DNA from 2 places in the Streptomyces sp. NPDC001002 genome. Region 1 is predicted to be linked to the other one. Evidence: riboswitches for the same ligand, from Rfam matches in the RefSeq annotation. Region 1 holds a riboswitch; the other holds the start of a gene.
The links. A riboswitch is a leader RNA that binds a small molecule or an ion and turns the genes downstream of it on or off. The one in region 1 is predicted to bind cobalamin.
Positions count from the first base shown of each region.

Region 2: it holds a riboswitch for cobalamin, as region 1 does, so the genes downstream of both, ACWDR3_RS31215 (ribonucleoside-diphosphate reductase subunit alpha) here and ACWDR3_RS24460 (cobalamin biosynthesis protein) in region 1, are expected to answer to the same signal.

Region 1 is NZ_JBSFLV010000055.1:10,641-15,018, reverse strand. It holds gene ACWDR3_RS24475 (helix-turn-helix domain-containing protein) at 1-442, shown strand, start outside; gene ACWDR3_RS24470 (hypothetical protein) at 484-990, shown strand; gene ACWDR3_RS24465 (DUF397 domain-containing protein) at 1,263-1,442, opposite strand; cobalamin riboswitch at 1,695-1,834, shown strand; gene ACWDR3_RS24460 (cobalamin biosynthesis protein) at 1,936-2,877, shown strand; gene ACWDR3_RS24455 (cobyric acid synthase) at 2,874-4,378, shown strand, end outside.
Region 2 is NZ_JBSFLV010000084.1:24,976-29,353, forward strand. It holds gene ACWDR3_RS31210 (ribonucleotide-diphosphate reductase subunit beta) at 1-111, opposite strand, end outside; gene ACWDR3_RS31215 (ribonucleoside-diphosphate reductase subunit alpha) at 111-2,474, opposite strand; cobalamin riboswitch at 2,598-2,726, opposite strand; gene ACWDR3_RS31220 (GNAT family N-acetyltransferase) at 2,791-3,297, opposite strand; gene ACWDR3_RS31225 (CHAP domain-containing protein) at 3,372-4,043, opposite strand; gene ACWDR3_RS31230 (nSTAND1 domain-containing NTPase) at 4,329-4,378, shown strand, end outside.

The DNA of each region.
Region 1 (4,378 bases):
ACGCGAGTCGCAGGTGCGACCACAAGTCGATCTACGCCTCACCCGGCAAGAGCGGTTCTTCGACAGCGACCAGGGACCCAAGGTCGACGTCGTCCTCGATGAGGCAGCCCTGCGGCGGGAAGTCGGCGGTCCCGCGGTGATGCGGCGGCAGCTCGACCACATCAAATCGCTGGCAGAACACCCCAGGGCCACCGTCCGCGTGTTGCCACTCTCCGCGGGGGCTCACTTCAGCGTCACCACGCCCTTCATCCTGCTCGGATTCAAGGACGACGACGATCTTCTCTACCTGGAGGGCCCTGCGGGGGGTCTCTCCAGCCGTGACGACCTGGGGCTCTCGGCTCGCTACCAGGAGTGCTTCGAAGAGATCAGCGCCATCGCGTACGAAGGCGACCGGATGACCGAACTCCTCGACACGGTCAAGGAGAGCCTGGGCAACAGCTGAATCCGGGCTGGAACAGCCCGGTGTGAGACGGGGGAGGGCCCATGGCGGTCTTCGGAATACGAGCGTGGTGGCAGCGATTGCGGATGCCCACCGAAGCCGCTCCCACCAGCGGCCTGTCGAACACCCCATCCGATACGGCTGACAATGGCTCGATCCCTCTCGACGACTGCGCCCTCAAGGCGTACGCCATGCAGCGGCCGGAATGGGCAGAAGCTCTTATCCAGGTGGAGAGCGCCCGAGTGACCGGAGAGATACGGCTCCTGTCCGTCCGGCTGTTGCTGGGCACGGCCTGCGGCAGCATCTTGCTCTTCAGCATCACGGTCGCCACGCGGGTCGCGCCCAGCATTGCCCTCGGTTCCACGACGCCACTCACCACAGCCGTCGTCGGTGCCGTCAGCGCAGCGGTCCTCACCGCGCTGGGCGCGGGCCTCGGCAGAACACTGCGCAATCGTTCCACCGGTGCACCGGGCACGTCCGTCAGCGGTGGCGCCTCCGGCCGGACTGAACCGCCGCCAGACCACGGTTCAGAACCTGGAGGCGCTCCGTGACGGGGGTGAGCCCCCACCACAGGCCGGCTCCCACGGCCAGAAGGGCCGTCACCACCAGCCAGACGAGACCGCGCGTCGCGCCCGCCGGCACCAACAGCGCCGCCAGTGCACCCATCCCGACGGCCAGTACTCCCGTCACCGAGCAGAAGAGCGCCAGCGGTACAACATCCGCTGTCCACGCGACCCCCGCACCGCGATCACCCACATGAGCAGAAGCGGATTCCTTGGCCCGGTCTCCCATACGTGTACCTCCCGTCCCCCCGCGCGGCGAGTCAGCCACCGCGCATATCCGGGTCCACAAGCCCCGCCAGAAAACCACACCACGCCGCGTGACGAAAGGTGAGCACAGCGTCTTGATGACGCTTTGAGTCACGCACCAGTACGCGATCTCTCCCCGAGGCCAATTCGACGCACTCACCGGCGTTGCTGGAGTGACTGCTCCTGAACCACACCCGCACCGACAGCTCCCTGTCGACCACGCCCACCTCCTCCAGTTCCGATAGCAATCGCACGGTCACGAACACTGGCTCCGCGCACCGGCCGGACACCGCCGGTCGACACGTACACGCACTCCTGTTCCCGTAGTCTGCCCACCTTCCTGGCCGGGAAAGAGCACAGAAAGCGCCGTTTCAAACTCCTGACGGCAAATCAACGATGTGGACCTCAGCACACCGCAGCTGTGCAGGTCAGCGGCAAGTTGACGGTTCTTCCAGGCCCGTGGTGGACTGCCGGGGCCAAGTACGGCGGCAAGAGAGGAAGCCGGTGTGATTCCGGCGCGGTCCCGCCACTGTCACCGGGGTAGGTAGTCCCGGGAGCCAGGAACTCTCGCCGTCGCTCTCTTCGAACCAGGGCGCGGACACCCTGAGTGAGGACAATTCGCCATGCGCGGCCGCCTGTTGAGGTTCATCACCCGAGCTCTGCCCGATCCCACGGCCGGCTGAGCCGATGCGTGCCGATCGCGTCTTCGCGTACGGCGCCGCCGCCGGCCTCCTCGGTGACCATCTGCTCGGCGATCCGCGCCGCGGCCATCCGGTCGCCGCGTTCGGCCGGGCCGCCGGTGCCGTGGAGCGGGTGCTGTGGCGCGACCACCGCGGCTGGGGCGCCCTGCACACCGCCGTGTGCGCGGGCGGCGCCGTCGCCCTCGCCGCCGCGGCCACTTCGGCCGTACGACCCTCCCGTACCGCCTCCGTCGCGCTGACCGCGGCCGCAACCTGGGCCGTCGTCGGCGGGAACTCCCTCGCCCGCGAGGCCGGGGTCATCGGGCGGGCGTTGGAGGCCGGGGACATCGAGGGCGCGCGGGCCCGGCTGCCCCATCTCTGCGGGCGCGACCCCCAGGCCCTCGACGCCGACGGGATCGCCCGGGCCGTCGTCGAGTCCGTCGCCGAGAACACCTCCGACGCGGTGGTGGGCGCGCTGGTGTGGGGTGCCGTGGCGGGCGTGCCGGGGCTCGTCGGCTTCCGGGCCGTGAACACCCTCGATGCCATGGTCGGGCACAAGTCGCCCAAGTACCGCCGGTACGGCTGGGCTTCGGCCCGTCTCGACGACGTGGCCGGCTGGCCGGGGGCGCGGCTGACCGCCGTCCTCGCGACCGTCGCGGGCGACGATCCGCGCGGGGCGGTACGCGCCTGGCGCACCGACGCCGGCAAGCACCCGAGCCCCAACGCCGGGCCCGTGGAGGCCTCGTTCGCGGGGGCGCTCGGGGTGCGGCTGGGCGGGACGCTCGCCTATGGCGGGCGAGTTGAGCACCGGCCCGTGCTCAATGGGGCCGGGCGTGCGGTGGCCGTGGACGACATCGATCGGGCCGTACGGCTCTCCCGGCGCGTCGGTCTGCTCGCGCTCGGCGTGAGCGTCGCCGGGCGGCTGCTCGCGAAGGGACGTAACTCATGAGCGGCGGCGGGCTGTTGGTCGCCGGGACCACCTCCGACGCCGGCAAGAGCGTCGTGACGGCCGGGATCTGCCGGTGGCTGGTGCGGCAGGGCGTGAAGGTCGCGCCCTTCAAGGCGCAGAACATGTCCCTCAATTCGTTCGTGACGCGCGAGGGCGCGGAGATCGGGCGCGCACAGGCCATGCAGGCGCAGGCCTGTCGGATCGAGCCGACCGCGCTGATGAATCCCGTGCTGCTCAAGCCCGGTGGCGAGCGGAGCAGTCAGGTCGTGCTCATGGGTAAGCCCGTGGGCGAGATGAGTGCGCGTGGGTATCACGGGGGGCGGCAGGAGCAGTTGCTCGGGACCGTGCTCGACTGTCTCGCCGAGTTGCGGGGCACGTATGACGCGGTGATCTGTGAGGGGGCCGGCAGTCCTGCCGAGATCAATCTGCGGCGGACCGACATCGTGAACATGGGGATCGCCCGGAATGCCGGACTTCCCGTGCTCGTGGTCGGGGACATCGACCGCGGGGGCGTCTTCGCCTCCTTCTTCGGAACCGTCGCGCTGCTCTCGCCCGAGGACCAGGCCCTCATAGCCGGGTTCGTCGTCAACAAGTTCCGTGGCGATGTCTCGCTGCTGGAACCGGGGTTGGAGATGCTCCTCGACCTCACCGGGCGCCGGACGTACGGCGTCCTGCCGTTCCAGCACGGCCTCGGGATCGACGAGGAGGACGGGCTGCGGATCTCCCTGCGCGGGACCGTGCGGGAGTCCAACACCGCCCCACCCGTCGGCGAGGACGTGCTGCGCGTCGCCGTGTGCGCGATCCCGCTCATGTCCAACTTCACGGACGTGGACGCGCTGGCCGCCGAACCGGGCGTCGTGGTGCGGTTCGTGGACCGGCCCGAGGAACTGGCCGACGCCGATCTCGTCGTGATCCCAGGGACTCGGGGGACGGTGAAGGCGCTGGAATGGCTGCGGGAGCGGGGACTTGCCGACGCCCTCGTCCGCAGGGCCGCCGAGCAGCGACCCATCCTCGGTATCTGCGGTGGTTTCCAGGTCCTCGGCGAGCACATCGAGGACGAGGTCGAGAGCCGGCGCGGACACGTGGACGGGCTCGGGGTACTGCCCCTGCGGGTGCGGTTCGCGCGCGAGAAGACCCTCACCCGGCCGGTGGGGGAAGCCCTCGGCGAGCCGGTCGAGGGGTACGAGATCCATCACGGAGTCGCGGAAGTCCTAGGAGGGGACGCCTTCTTGGACGGGTGCCGGGTCGGTCAGACCTGGGGCACGCACTGGCACGGCTCGCTGGAGTCGGACGGGTTCCGGCGGGCGTTCCTGCGCGAAGTGGCGGCCGCCGCGGGGCGCCGGTTCGTGCCGGCCGCCGACACCTCGTTCGCCGCGCTGCGCGAGGAGCAGCTCGACCGGCTCGGCGACCTGATCGAACAGCACGCGGACACGGACGCGCTGTGGCGGCTCATCGAGTCCGGCGCGCCGCAAGGACTGCCTTTCATTCCACCGGGAGCGCC
Region 2 (4,378 bases), on a different contig from region 1:
CCAGGTGTTCTTGATGGCGTCCCGGTAGCGCTCGTAGAAGTCGGGGTAGCGCATGGGGCGGAGGGTCAGCTCGAAGCCCGGGTCGAGAAGGTTCTTGGCTTCGGTGGTCATTACTGGCATGCCTCGCAGGACTCGGGGTTTTCCAGGGAGCAGGCGACCGCGTCGGGGTCGGCGATCTGCTGGACGGGGATGGGGGTTTGGGTCTGGGCCTGGGCCGCGCGGGCGATCCTCGTCGCCGGCCTCGACCGCAGGTAGTACGTCGTCTTCAGGCCCTGCTTCCAGGCGTACGCGTACATCGACGAGAGCTTGCCGATGGTCGGGGTCTCCAGGAAGAGGTTGAGGGACTGGGACTGGTCCAGGTACGGGGTGCGGGCCGCGGCCATGTCGATCAGGCCGCGCTGCGGGATCTCCCACGCCGTGCGGTACAGCGCGCGGACGTCCGCCGGGATCCAGGCGAAGGCCTGCACCGAGCCGTTGGCCTCGCGCAGGGCCTCGCGGGTGCGGGCGTCCCAGACGCCGAGTTTCTTCAACTCGTCGACCAGGTACGAGTTGACCTGGAGGAACTCACCGGACAGCGTCTCGCGCTTGAACAGGTTGGAGACCTGCGGCTCGATGCACTCGTAGACGCCCGCGATCGAGGCGATGGTGGCGGTGGGGGCGATCGCGAGCAGGAGGCTGTTGCGCATGCCTACCCTGGCGATACGTTCCCGCAGTGCCGACCAGCGCTCCGGCCAGGTCAGTTCGACGTCGTAGTGGTCGGGGTGCAGGACGCCCCGGGCCGTGCGGGTCTTCTCCCAGGCCGGCAACGGGCCGTTGCGCTCGGCCAGGTCCGTCGACGCCTCGTACGCGGCGAGCATGATGCGCTCGGCGATGCGGGTGGAGAGGGCCTTGGCCTCGGGGGAGTCGAAGGGGAGGCGGAGTTTGAAGAAGACGTCCTGGAGGCCCATGGCACCGAGGCCGACCGGACGCCATTTCGCGTTGGAGCGGCCCGCCTGCTCGGTCGGGTAGAAGTTGATGTCGACGACCCGGTCGAGGAAGGTGACGGCCGTGCGGACGGTCTCGTCCAGCCGGTCCCAGTCGATGTCCCGGCCGACCACGAAGGCGCCGAGATTGACCGAGCCCAGGTTGCAGACCGCGGTCTCGCCGTCGTCCGTGACCTCCAGGATCTCCGTGCAGAGGTTGGAGGAGTGGACCGTGTGGCCTGGCTCGGCGGTCTGGTTGGCGGTGCGGTTGGCCGCGTCCTTGAAGGTCAGCCAGCCGTTGCCGGTCTGCGCGAGGGTGCGCATCATGCGGCCGTAGAGGTCGCGGGCCGGGATGGTCTTGCGGGCGAGCCCGGCGGCCTCCGCCTTGCGGTACGCGGCGTCGAACTCCGCGCCCCACAGGTCGACCAGTTCGGGCACATCGGCGGGGGAGAACAGGGACCAGACGCCGTCCTCGTTGACCCGCCGCATGAACTCGTCCGGGATCCAGTGCGCGAGGTTCAGGTTGTGCGTACGCCGGGCGTCCTCACCGGTGTTGTCCCGCAGCTCCAGGAACTCCTCGATGTCGGAGTGCCAGGTCTCCAGGTAGACCGCGGCCGCGCCCTTGCGCCGGCCGCCCTGGTTCACGGCGGCGACGGAGGCGTCGAGCGTCTTGAGGAACGGGACGATGCCGTTGGAGTGCCCGTTCGTGCCGCGGATCAGTGAACCCCGGGAGCGGATGCGGGAGTAGGCGATGCCGATGCCGCCGGCGTGCTTGGAGAGGCGGGCGACCTGGTGGTAGCGGTCGTAGATGGAGTCCAGCTCGTCCAGCGGGGAGTCGAGGAGGTAGCAGGACGACATCTGGGGGTGCCGGGTGCCGGAGTTGAAGAGCGTGGGGGAGGAGGGGAGGTAGTCGAGCCGGCTCATCAGGCGGTAGAGCGAGGCGACTTCGTCGAGCGCACGCCTGCTGTCGTCCTCCGCCAGACCGGCTGCCACGCGCAGCATGAAGTGCTGCGGGGTCTCGACGACCTTGCGGGTGATGGGGTGGCGCAGCAGGTAGCGGCTGTGCAGGGTGCGCAGGCCGAAGTAGCCGAAGCGGTCGTCGGCCTGCCGGTCGATCAGTTCGTCGAGGCGGGCCGCGTGGACGCGGACGAACTCGGCGGTGCGGTCGGCGATGAGGCCCTCGCGGTGGCCGACGGCGACGGACTCGGTGAAGGACGTCACGCCCTGCGAGGCGGCCTCGGCGCGGATCGAGATGGTCAGCAGCCGGGCGGCGACCTGCGAGTAGGCGGGGTCCTCCGAGATGAGACCGGCGGCGGCCTCCGTGGCCAGCTCGCGCAGTTCGGCCTCGTCGGCCTGCGCGGAGCGGCCGCGCAGCGCGGCGGCGGCGACGCGGCCGGGGTCTGCGTCGGGGAGGTCGGCGGTCAGCTCGGTCAGGATCCGCAGCAACGCGGTACCGGGGCCGTCGGTCTCCGGCGCGGTGACTGAAGCCGGGTCGGCTGGCGCGATGGTCACGTGGGGCTCTCCCTCGCTGGGCACGGGGGCCTGGCGGAGGGCAGGGGGCAGCCACGAACGCACGACGGCGTCGCGTCCCCGGCCCATTCCACGAGGCCCGGACGTCATGGCACCCGACCGGCTTGGTCGGGCGCACTGTCGGCAGGTCCTCGGACTGACGCCCATACGTGTGCGAACACGCATGAGTACACCGTTGCGGGACAGTTCCGGATTCGCACCGGATTCCCCTGCGACGACAGCGAGCATGAGCATACATCTTGTGCTGGGTTGTAGTAGCACCCCTAGATGTTGTGTCGCGCGCCGACTTCGGAGCGTGTCAGAACGTCAACTGATAGGTGAGCAGCACGAAGTCGCCGGCCTCCGGAATGGGGTTCCAGTCGCGCTCCGGGACGCGGACGAAGCCGAGGCGTTCGTAGATGCGGTGGGCGGCGCGCATGGTCGGCTGGGTGGACAGGACGATGCCGGTGCAGTCCTCGGCGGCTCGCGCGCGGTCGACGCAGGCGCGGACGAGTGCCTCGCCGGCGCCCCGGCCGCGGGCGGCCCGGTCGACGGCGAGCATCCGGATCTCGGCCTCGGTGGGGCCGGCCCGCTCGGCCATGTGCGTGCCGGCCGTGACGAAGGTGACCCCGCCGAGGATCCGGTCCCCGTCCGCGGCGACCAATACGTCGGCGACGGTCGCCCGCTTGGCCACGTCTCTGAGCTCGCCGAGGTACCAGTCGCTCTCCCCGAAGGTCAGCAGGTCGTCCTGGAGATAGGCCTGGGCGGTGATCTCGCCGAGGGTCTCGTATTCGCTGGGGTGCGCTGCCCGGATCACGATGTCCATGGGGGCGAGTGTGCCCGACGGGTACGACAACGGGCCGCCGGTTTTTCTCCGACGGCCCGCTCGTCCGGTGCGGCTCAGCTGCGGGCGGCGTAACCCCGTACCTTCAGCGTGGCGTTGTTGCGGCCGGGCAGCTTCGGTCCCTCGGCGCCTACCCAGCGGTACTGCTTCATGGTGATGCTGTCGGAGCCGCGGCCCGCGTTGCCCTCGACGGTGGTCACCGTGCGGCCGTCGCTGCCGCCCACTGCCACCACGACCGCGACATGCCCCCTGGGCGCACGGCTGTTGTGGTTGTGCCACACGATCACGTCCCCGCGCTGCGGCGGCTGTCCGGGTCGGTAGGGGTGGAACCGGTCGCCCACGCCGGTCTCCCAGGCCCGGGAGGACTTGTAGTCGGTGGGCGTCGCGGCCGAGTTGGCCCACATCGCGCGGGCGAAGTAGCCGCACCACGCGTCTCCGTTGAAGCCGTTGTACTCGTTGAGGTTCTTGCCGCCCAGGTAGTTGTCGTGTCCGGAGTCGCCGGGCGTGCTCAGCCTGACCGGGCCGTTGGGGGTCGCTTTGTAGCGGTGCGCGGTGGTGAGAGCGGTGTTGGCGCGGTCCACGATGGCCTGACGGAGGGGACTCGGCGCCGAGTTCGGGCGGGCGGCCGATGTGGCCGGGGCGGTGGACGCGGTCGCGGGAGCGCAGACGAGGGCGGGGACGGCGAGCAGGGCGGCCGCGATCAGGCTGTGCAGGGCATGGTGGCGCACGGATTCCTCCGGGGTGGTGGGTGAAGGGATAAGGGGCGCGGCGCACAACTCGCGTTCTCGCATGTGATGCCGCGCCCGCTGAACGCGCCGTCACTCCGGGTAGGTTGCCGACTCCGGAATGCGACGATGTGACGACAGGTGTAGCAGGTGCGATCAGAGTTCGACGAGGCCGATGAGGGGGTTGCCGGTTGCCGAAGCGAGGGGCAACCGGCAACAGGCGGGGACGGTGACGCCGACCGGCCGGACGGATCAGGAAACGGCAAGGCAGCCGGCTATGGCGCCGAGGTGCGGCGGCGCCGGATGGCGGCCGGTCTGACCCAGGACGCGCTGAGTAC